DNA from 2 places in the Streptomyces sp. NPDC088246 genome. Region 1 is predicted to be linked to the other one. Evidence: riboswitches for the same ligand, from Rfam matches in the RefSeq annotation. Region 1 holds a riboswitch; the other holds the start of a gene.
The links. A riboswitch is a leader RNA that binds a small molecule or an ion and turns the genes downstream of it on or off. The one in region 1 is predicted to bind thiamine pyrophosphate.

Region 1 (4,649 bases):
CCCGCGAGGGCCTGTTCGGGGCCGTCGCCTTCGCGATGGTCGCCGGTGCGCTGTGCATGCAGTTCCTGATCGACGGCGGTTCCTGGTGGCAGGGACTGCTGCTGGGACTCGCGGTCGCGGCCAGTGCCACTCTCGGTGACCTGGGCGAGTCGATGATCAAGCGGGACCTCGGGATCAAGGACATGGGCACGCTGCTGCCGGGCCACGGCGGCATCATGGACCGGCTGGACTCGCTGCTGCCGACCGCCCCGGTGGTCTGGCTGCTGCTGGTGCTGTTCGTGGGTTCCGGCTGATACCTGAGCTCTACCGTTCTGACCTGGGCTTTTGCGAGTGAGGGTCCGTTGTCCACAGGGCGGCGGGCCCTCACTGTTCTGTCTGCGACACTGGATGAACCATGCCTAAGCCCGGAGAACTCACTTTCGTCGCGCCCCGCGGAGCCAAGAAGCCGCCGCGGCACCTCGCCGACCTCACGCCCGCCGAGCGCAAGGAAGCCGTCGCCGCGATCGGCGAGAAGCCGTTCCGCGCCCAGCAGCTCTCACAGCACTACTTCGCGCGGTACGCGCACGACCCGGCCGAGTGGACCAACATCCCGGCCGGTTCGCGGGACAAGCTCGCCGAGGCGATGTTCCCCGACCTGATGTCGGTGGTCCGCCACATCAGCTGTGACGACGACACCACCCGTAAGACGCTGTGGAAGCTGCACGACGGGACACTTGTCGAGTCCGTCCTGATGCGTTACCCGGAGCGGGTGACGATGTGCATCTCGTCGCAGGCGGGATGCGGGATGAACTGCCCGTTCTGCGCCACGGGACAGGCCGGTCTCGACCGCAATCTGTCGACCGCGGAGATCGTCCACCAGATCGTGGACGGCATGCGCGCGCTGCGCGACGGGGAGGTCCCCGGCGGTCCGGCGCGGCTCTCCAACATCGTCTTCATGGGCATGGGCGAGCCGCTGGCCAACTACAACCGGGTGGTCGGCGCGATCCGCCGGCTGACCGACCCGGAACCGGATGGGCTGGGGCTCTCGCAGCGCGGGATCACCGTCTCCACCGTGGGCCTGGTGCCCGCGATGCTCCGCTTCGCCGACGAGGGCTTCAAGTGCCGCCTCGCCGTCTCCCTGCACGCACCGGACGACGAGCTGCGCGACACGCTCGTCCCCGTGAACACGCGCTGGAAGGTGGGCGAGGTGCTGGACGCCGCGTGGGAGTACGCGGAGAAGTCCGGCCGCCGCATCTCCATCGAGTACGCGCTGATCCGGGACATCAACGACCAGGCGTGGCGCGGTGACCGGCTCGGCCGGCTCCTCAAGGGCAAGCGTGTGCACGTCAATCTGATCCCGCTGAACCCGACGCCCGGCTCCAAGTGGACCGCCTCGCGGCCCGAGGACGAGAAGGCGTTCGTCGAGGCGATCGCGGCACACGGAGTGCCGGTGACCGTGCGGGACACCCGCGGTCAGGAGATCGACGGGGCCTGCGGGCAGTTGGCGGCAGCCGAGCGCTGAGGCCGGAACGGCCCGTGTAGCCTGGGCCTGAAATCAACTTCATATTCCGACAGGGGAGCGCCACAGCGCTGAGAGTGCGGCACCGAGAACAGGTCGGCCGCAGACCCTCTGAACCTCGCCCGGGTCATTCCGGGTAGGAAGTTCGGTCATCAACTCATGCTGTTGCGCCCTGCCCGCTTCTCCAGGGGTGGGGCCGCGTCTCTTCCTGGCCAAAACCCAGGAGGAATCCACAATGAGCACCACACGCAGAACCAAGCAGCTTGCGGCGACGGCTGTCGTCGCCGCGCTCGGTGTCACGGCACTTGCCGGATGCGGGAGTTCCGGCGAGTCGGACTCCGGTTCCGGCTCCACGAAGAGCTCCGGCTCGAAGACCGTGACTCTCGTCAGCCATGACTCCTTCAACGCCTCCAAGGATGTGCTCAAGGAGTTCACGGAAGAGACCGGCTACACCGTCAAGGTGCTGAAGAGCGGTGACGCGGGTGTTGCGCTCAACCAGGAGATCCTGACCAAGGGCTCCCCGCGCGGCGATGTGTTCTTCGGCGTCGACAACACCCTGCTCTCCCGCGCTCTCGACAGCGGTCTCTTCATGCCGTACGAGGCGAAGGGCCTCGACCAGGTGGCGGCCGGCATCCAACTGGACGCCGAGCACCGGGTCACCCCGGTCGACACCGGCGACATCTGCATCAACTACGACAAGAAGTACTTCGCCGACAAGAAGCTTGCGCCGCCTCGGTCCTTCGACGACCTGGCGAAGCCCGAGTACAAGAACCTCCTCGTCACGGAGAACGCCGGGACCTCCTCGCCCGGCCTCGGCTTCCTCCTCGGCACCATCGCCACCTACGGCGAGAAGGGCTACCAGGACTACTGGAAGAAGCTGAAGAGCAACGGCGTCAAGGTCGTCGACGGCTGGGAGCAGGCGTACAACGAGGAGTTCTCCGGCTCCGCGGGCGGCAAGAAGGCCAAGGCCGACCGGCCGCTCGTCGTCTCGTACGCCTCCAGCCCGCCCGTCGAGGTGCTGTACGCGAAGCCGCAGCCGGCCGAGGCCCCGACCGGGGTCGCCACCGGGACCTGCTTCCGTCAGATCGAGTTCGCGGGTCTGCTGGACGGCGCGAAGAACGAGGCGGGCGGCAAGGCCCTGCTGGACTTCCTGATCAGCAAGAAGTTCCAGGAGGACATGCCACTCAACATGTTCGTCAACCCGGTCACCAAGAGTGCGGAACTGCCGGAACTCTTCACGAAGTTCGGCGCGACGGTGGACAGGCCGACGACCGTCGCCCCCGACGAGATTTCCAAGAACCGTGAGCAGTGGGTTCAGTCGTGGTCCTCGCTCGTAGTGAAGTAGCGAAGACTCCCGTACGCGGAACGGACGCGGGCGGGAGGAGCGAGCACGGGAAGAGCGAGCACGGGAAGAGCGGGCACGGGGAGGGGCCGCGCGGGAAGAGGCCGCGCGCCCGCTCCGCGCGCGCGAACCCGGCGCGCGCAAAGGCCTGGCGCGCGAGCGTGGTGCGGCTCGGCCTGATGGCCGTGCCCGTCGCGTTCTTCGCGCTGTTCTTCGCCTACCCGGTCGCCGCGATCGTCGGCCGCGGGCTGAAGGCGGACGGTGTCTGGCAGTTCGGCCGGATCGGCGAGGTGCTGACCCGGCCGGACATTCGCGACGTCCTCTGGTTCACCACCTGGCAGGCGCTCGCCTCGACCGCGCTGACCCTGCTGATCGCGCTGCCCGGCGCCTATGTCTTCGCCCGCTTCGACTTCCCCGGCAAACAACTGCTGCGGGCGGTCGTCACCGTGCCGTTCGTCCTGCCGACCGTCGTCGTCGGGACCGCCTTCCTGGCGCTGCTGGGACGCGGCGGGTTCCTCGACGAACTCTGGGGCATACGGCTCGACACCACCGTCTGGGCGATTCTGCTCGCCCATGTCTTCTTCAACTACGCGGTGGTCGTGCGGACCGTGGGCGGGCTGTGGTCACAACTCGACCCACGGCAGGAGGAGGCCGCCCGGGTGCTGGGCGCCGGGCGGTTCGCCGCCTGGCGGCGGGTCACCCTGCCGGCCCTCGCGCCCGCCGTGGCCGCCGCCGCGCTGATGGTCTTCCTCTTCACCTTCACCTCCTTCGGGGTCGTACAGATCCTCGGCGGCCCGGGGTACTCCACGCTGGAGGTGGAGATCTACCGGCAGACCGCCCAGCTGTTGGCCCTGCCGACGGCCGCCGTGCTGACGCTGGTGCAGTTCGCCGCGGTCGGCGCGATCCTCGCCGTCCACGCGTGGACCGTACGGCGCAGGGAGACCGCGCTGAAGCTGGTCGACCCGGCACAGACCGCCCGCAGGCCGCGCGGCGCCGGGCAGTGGGTGCTGCTCTGCGGGGTGCTGCTGACCGTGCTCGTGCTGATACTGCTGCCGCTCGGGGTGCTGGTCGAGCGCTCGCTGGACACTCCCGGCGGCCATGGCTTCGACTTCTACCGCGCCCTGCGGTCCGCCGACGCCGGCGGCGGTACGTTCCTGGTCGCCCCGCTCGAAGCGATCTGGAACTCAGTGCAGTACGCACTGGTCGCGACCGTCATCGCGCTGGTCATCGGCGGGCTCGCCGCCGCGGCGCTGACCCGGCGCGCGGGGCGGCTCGTCCGCGGCTTCGACGCCTTGCTGATGCTGCCGCTCGGGGTGTCCGCCGTCACCGTCGGGTTCGGCTTTCTGATCACCCTGGACAAGCCGCCGCTGGATCTGCGGACTTCATGGATTCTCGTGCCGCTCGCCCAGGCGCTGGTCGGTGTGCCCTTCGTCGTACGGACCATGCTGCCGGTCCTGCGGGCGGTGGACGGCCGGCTGAGGGAGGCGGCCGCGGTGCTCGGGGCTTCACCCCTGCGGGCCTGGCGGGAGGTCGATCTGCCGCTGGTGCGGCGGGCGTTGCTGGTCGCGGCCGGGTTCGCGTTCGCCGTGTCGCTCGGTGAGTTCGGCGCGACGGTGTTCATCGCACGGCCCGACCGCCCGACACTGCCGGTGGCCGTGGCCCGGCTGCTGGGGCGGGCCGGGGAGCTCAACTACGGCCAGGCGATGGCCCTCAGCACCATTCTGATGGTGGTCTGCGCCCTCTCGCTGCTGCTGCTCGAACGTATCCGCACGGACCGATCCGGGGAGTTCTAGAAATGCTGACACTGGA
Region 2 (4,649 bases), on a different contig from region 1:
TGGCTGCTCAACGGCGGCCAGAAGAACGACATGGAGCGTCTTCAGGACGTCCACCTCCAGTGGATGTCACGGCTCGACGCGATCGTCGAGGAGGACGGGCATCTGCTGATGCACTCCGACACGACGGCGTACCTCGACTACGGCGCCACCATCGAGGACGTCAACGACACCGTGCACGCCATTCTCACGCGTAACGACGCCGATGAGTGCTGGGACCTCTTCCGGAAGCTCACCAAGCGGTTCGCCTTCCGCGACGAGGCAGGACCGCAGGCCGTCCGGGAGCTGATGTCGGCCTACGGCGGTCAGCGCATCGTCCATGGTCACAGCCCCATTCCGTACCTTCTCGGCGAGGTCGGCTCGGAGGACGGCGAGGACGGCTCCGGCCCCGTGGTCGAAGGCCCGCACGTGTACGCGGACGGGCTCGCCATCGCCATGGACGGTGGAGTGACCATGGCCGGAAAGCTACTGGTCGTCCAACTGCCCCTGCATGACTGACGTTCTTCTGGGAAGACGCATCCACGACCTGACCACGCAGACCGCTGGGCCGATTTCCGGAAACCCCCTGTCACCCCGTGCCGTGGGCGCTCTACCATCGGCGTATCAGTAGCAGGCTCTCCTCCGTTTCCGCCCAACTGCCCGGTCCAAGCGGGTACTCAGGCCCTACGGAGCATCGGGGGATGCAGATGAACAGCGCTCCGCACCTACTGACCGAGGACCGCCCCGAGTACGAGCGGATCCTCGACGACGCACTGCGTCACGCCCATGAACGACCGGATCTGGCCGCAGTCGGCGAGCGGCTCAATGCCGTGCAGCTGCGCACCATGGCGCTGGACGCCACGTCGCTGATCACCGCGACGGCCGCCACCGAGTACGAGCACTATGTGAAGGCCCGCGAAGAGCTGCGCGGACCGGCCGAAGGAGCAGGCCAGGATTCGGGCCCCGGGTCCGGCACTGACGGCCCGAACCAGTCGGGTGCCGGCATAGGAGCCGTCGTCACGGTCCTGGCGCCCGTGCTGGCCGGCACGGCCGCGTTCATATTCCTGCTGTCCGGCTATCTGCTGAGGCTGCTCAATCCGCCGCCGTCCTTCGCCTCCACCATGGTCGCCGCGGGCTGGTTCTTCGCGGCGGTCATGGCCGCCGCCATCCTGGCCGCCGCCGGCGGACTGCTCATCACCGCGCTGCGCAACGGGTCGACGTCGCAGCCCGCCGAGGATGCCGAGAACGAGTTGCCGGAGGATGTGGCGCGTGCCAGAGAGGCATGGCGCCACGCACTGCTGGAGCGCGGCATACTGCCGTTCCTGCGGGACGCGCTCGCCGACCCCGACGCCGGCCCCGCGTCGCGCACACCGCATCGTTCGGCGAACCGCATCCCGAAGATCGGCTACAGCCGGCCGGACTTCACCAGCCCGGACGACGGCCCGGCGGCGGGCCCCCGCCCGACATTCACCAGCCCGGACTTCACCAGCCCCGACTTCGGCGGCCCCGAGCACGAACTGGACTGACCGGGTCCGGGCACCGGGCCCGTACCGACGACGGGGCGCCGTCCCGAGAAGCCCTGGCCGCTCGGGACGGTGTCCTGTTGTGCGCGTCCTGCTCAGTCCGCGATCGGCAGATAGACCCGGTTGCCGGCCGCCGCGAACTCCTTGGACTTCTCCGCCATGCCCGCGTCGATCTCCGCCTGGGAACCGCCGTGTTCACGACGGATGTCCTGGGAGATCTTCATCGAGCAGAACTTCGGGCCGCACATCGAGCAGAAGTGCGCCGTCTTCGCCGGCTCGGCCGGCAGCGTCTCGTCGTGGAACTCCCGAGCCGTGACCGGGTCGAGGGCCAGATTGAACTGGTCCTCCCAGCGGAATTCGAAACGGGCGTCGGAGAGCGCGTCGTCCCAGTCCTGCGCCCCCGGGTGCCCCTTGGCGAGGTCCGCCGCATGGGCCGCGATCTTGTACGTGATGACGCCGGTCTTCACATCGTCCCGGTTGGGCAGGCCGAGGTGCTCCTTGGGCGTGACGTAGCAGAGCATCGCCGTGCCCCACCAGGCGATCATCGCCGCACCGATGCCCGAGGTGATGTGGTCGTACGCCGGGGCGACATCGGTGGTCAGCGGACCGAGCGTGTAGAACGGCGCCTCCTCGCAGATCTCCTGCTGCAGGTCGATGTTCTCCTTGATCTTGTGCATCGGGACATGGCCCGGGCCCTCGATCATGGTCTGGACGCCGAACCGCTTGGCGATCGTGTTCAGCTCACCGAGCGTGCGCAGTTCGGCGAACTGGGCCTCGTCGTTGGCGTCGGCGATCGAGCCGGGACGCAGCCCGTCGCCCAGCGAGTACGTCACGTCGTACGTGGCGAGGATCTCGCAGAGCTCCTCGAAGTGCTCGTACAGGAACGACTCCTTGTGGTGCGCTAGGCACCAAGCCGCCATGATCGAGCCGCCGCGGGAGACGATGCCGGTCTTGCGGCGGGCGGTCAGGGGGACGTACGGCAGGCGCACGCCGGCGTGGACCGTCATGTAGTCGACGCCCTGCTCAGCCTGCTCGATGACGGTGTCCTTGTAGATCTCCCAGGTCAGCTCCTCGGCCCGCCCATCGACCTTTTCGAGGGCCTGGTAGAGGGGAACGGTGCCGATCGGCACGGGGGAGTTGCGCAGAACCCACTCACGGGTGGTGTGAATGTTGCGGCCGGTGGAAAGGTCCATGACCGTGTCGGCGCCCCAGCGCGTCGCCCATGTCATCTTCTCCACCTCCTCCTCGATGGAGGACGTCACCGCGGAGTTGCCGATGTTGGCATTGACCTTCACCAGGAACCGCTTGCCGATGATCATCGGCTCGATCTCGGGGTGGTTGACGTTGGCCGGCAGCACGGCCCGGCCTGCGGCGATCTCCTCGCGCACCACCTCGGGTTCGATGTTCTCCCGGATTGCCACGTACTCCATCTCCGGGGTGATCTCGCCCCGGCGGGCGTACGCGAGCTGGGTCACCAGCTGCCCGTCCCGGCTTCGTCGGGGCAGGCGCGGGCGGCCGGGGAAGACCGCGTCGAGGTTGCGCAGCCCTTCCCCAAGCTCTCCGCTTCGCTCGAGCAGGGGAGACCCCATTCGCGGCGAGGTGTGCTTGAGCCCGTCGTCCTCGGGGCGGGCGGGGCGGCCCGGGTACTCCTCGGTGTCGCCGCGCGCGATGATCCAGCTCTCGCGCAACGGTGCGAGCCCGCGACGGACATCGGTCTCGGTGGTGGGATCGGTGTACGGGCCCGACGTGTCGTACAGCGCCACGTCCTTGCCGTTGGTGAGGTGCACCTGACGGACCGGCACCCGGAGGTCCGGGCGTGAGCCCTGGACGTATCCCTTGTGCCAGCCGATGGACTTCCCGGCCTCGTCGCTCTGGTTCGAGGCAGGCGTGCGTGCGTCCGATGTGGTCATGAGACCTACTCCCTACGCCGGCATTACCCGGTAACAGGTTCGGCGGTCGGCGCAGCCTCTCCCGTACGGATGTACGGATATCAGCGCCCTCTCAGCCCGGTGCTCCGAGCTCCCGCGTGTGCAAAGGTTCCTCCACGCTAGCGCCCTGCCCGGCGTAATGAACAGAGGGCCCTTCTCTTCTTGCGATGATCGGCCGGTGACGTCCCCCCATACCGGCCCCGAACGGCAGGGCCATCAGCACGGCCACTCCCACAGCCATGGCCCTGCCGAGCCCGTATCCAAACATCTGCGCAAGGTCATCGCGGCCGTGCTGATCCCGTTCGCCACCGCGGTCGTCGTCGGCCTGGCGGTGCTCTGGCCGGGCGGCGCGCCCCCGCACGAGCGGACCGGTGTCGGCTTCGACCGGCAGACCCAGCAGGGAAAGGTGGTGAATATCGACAAAGTGGACTGCAAGGACGTGAATGCTGCCCAGGCACCCATCAGCGGCGAAACCACCCCGCCGCCGGGTAGCGGTCCCGGGCTGTGCGAGCAGGCCACCGTCGAGGTGACGACCGGTCACGACAAGGGCCGGACCTTCGTCGAGATCGTCCAGCCGGACGCACCCCGTCAGTTGCGCGAAGGGCAGGGCGTGGTCGTGGCGTACGCCCCCGACGCACCCCGTGATCTGCAGTACTCGGTGACGGATGTGAACCGGAAGTTCCCGATGACGCTGCTGGCCGGGATCTTCGCCCTGGTCGTGATCGCGGTGGGCAGGATGCGTGGGGTGATGGCACTGGTCGCACTCGCCGTGTCGTTCGCCGTGCTGACCCTGTTCATTCTCCCGGCCATCCTCCAAGGCTCGAATCCACTGCTCGTCGCGGTGGTCGGGGCCAGTGCGATCATGCTGATCGCGCTCTACATGTGCCACGGCCTGACCGCCCGCACGTCGGTCGCGGTGATCGGCACACTGATCTCACTGCTGCTGATCGGGCTGCTCGGGTCGCTCTTCATCGGCTGGGCAAGCCTGACCGGCAACACCGACGACAGCACCGGCCTCATCCACGGCCTGTACCCGCACATCGACATGAGCGGCCTGCTGCTGGCCGGTGTCATCATCGGCTCGCTCGGGGTGCTCGACGATGTGACGGTCACCCAGACATCGGCGGTCTGGGAGCTGCACCAGGCGAACCCGACGATGGGTGCTCGGGGGCTCTACCGGGCAGGGATCAGGATCGGGCGTGATCACATCGCGTCGGTCGTC

Region 2: linked by a shared signal. The riboswitch ahead of thiC (phosphomethylpyrimidine synthase ThiC) and the one ahead of ACIPEK_RS02980 (thiamine ABC transporter substrate binding subunit) in region 1 are both predicted to bind thiamine pyrophosphate.

Annotation. Positions count from the first base shown of each region.
Region 1 covers NZ_JBIURV010000002.1:90,262-94,910, reverse strand. The annotation lists gene ACIPEK_RS02990 (phosphatidate cytidylyltransferase) at 1-293, shown strand, start outside; gene rlmN (23S rRNA (adenine(2503)-C(2))-methyltransferase RlmN) at 395-1,501, shown strand; TPP riboswitch at 1,543-1,659, shown strand; gene ACIPEK_RS02980 (thiamine ABC transporter substrate binding subunit) at 1,734-2,843, shown strand; gene ACIPEK_RS02975 (ABC transporter permease) at 3,020-4,633, shown strand; gene ACIPEK_RS02970 (ABC transporter ATP-binding protein) at 4,636-4,649, shown strand, end outside.
Region 2 covers NZ_JBIURV010000014.1:15,449-20,097, reverse strand. The annotation lists gene ACIPEK_RS20375 (metallophosphoesterase) at 1-495, shown strand, start outside; gene ACIPEK_RS20370 (hypothetical protein) at 678-1,502, shown strand; gene thiC (phosphomethylpyrimidine synthase ThiC) at 1,595-3,409, opposite strand; TPP riboswitch at 3,402-3,535, opposite strand; gene ACIPEK_RS20360 (YibE/F family protein) at 3,606-4,649, shown strand, end outside.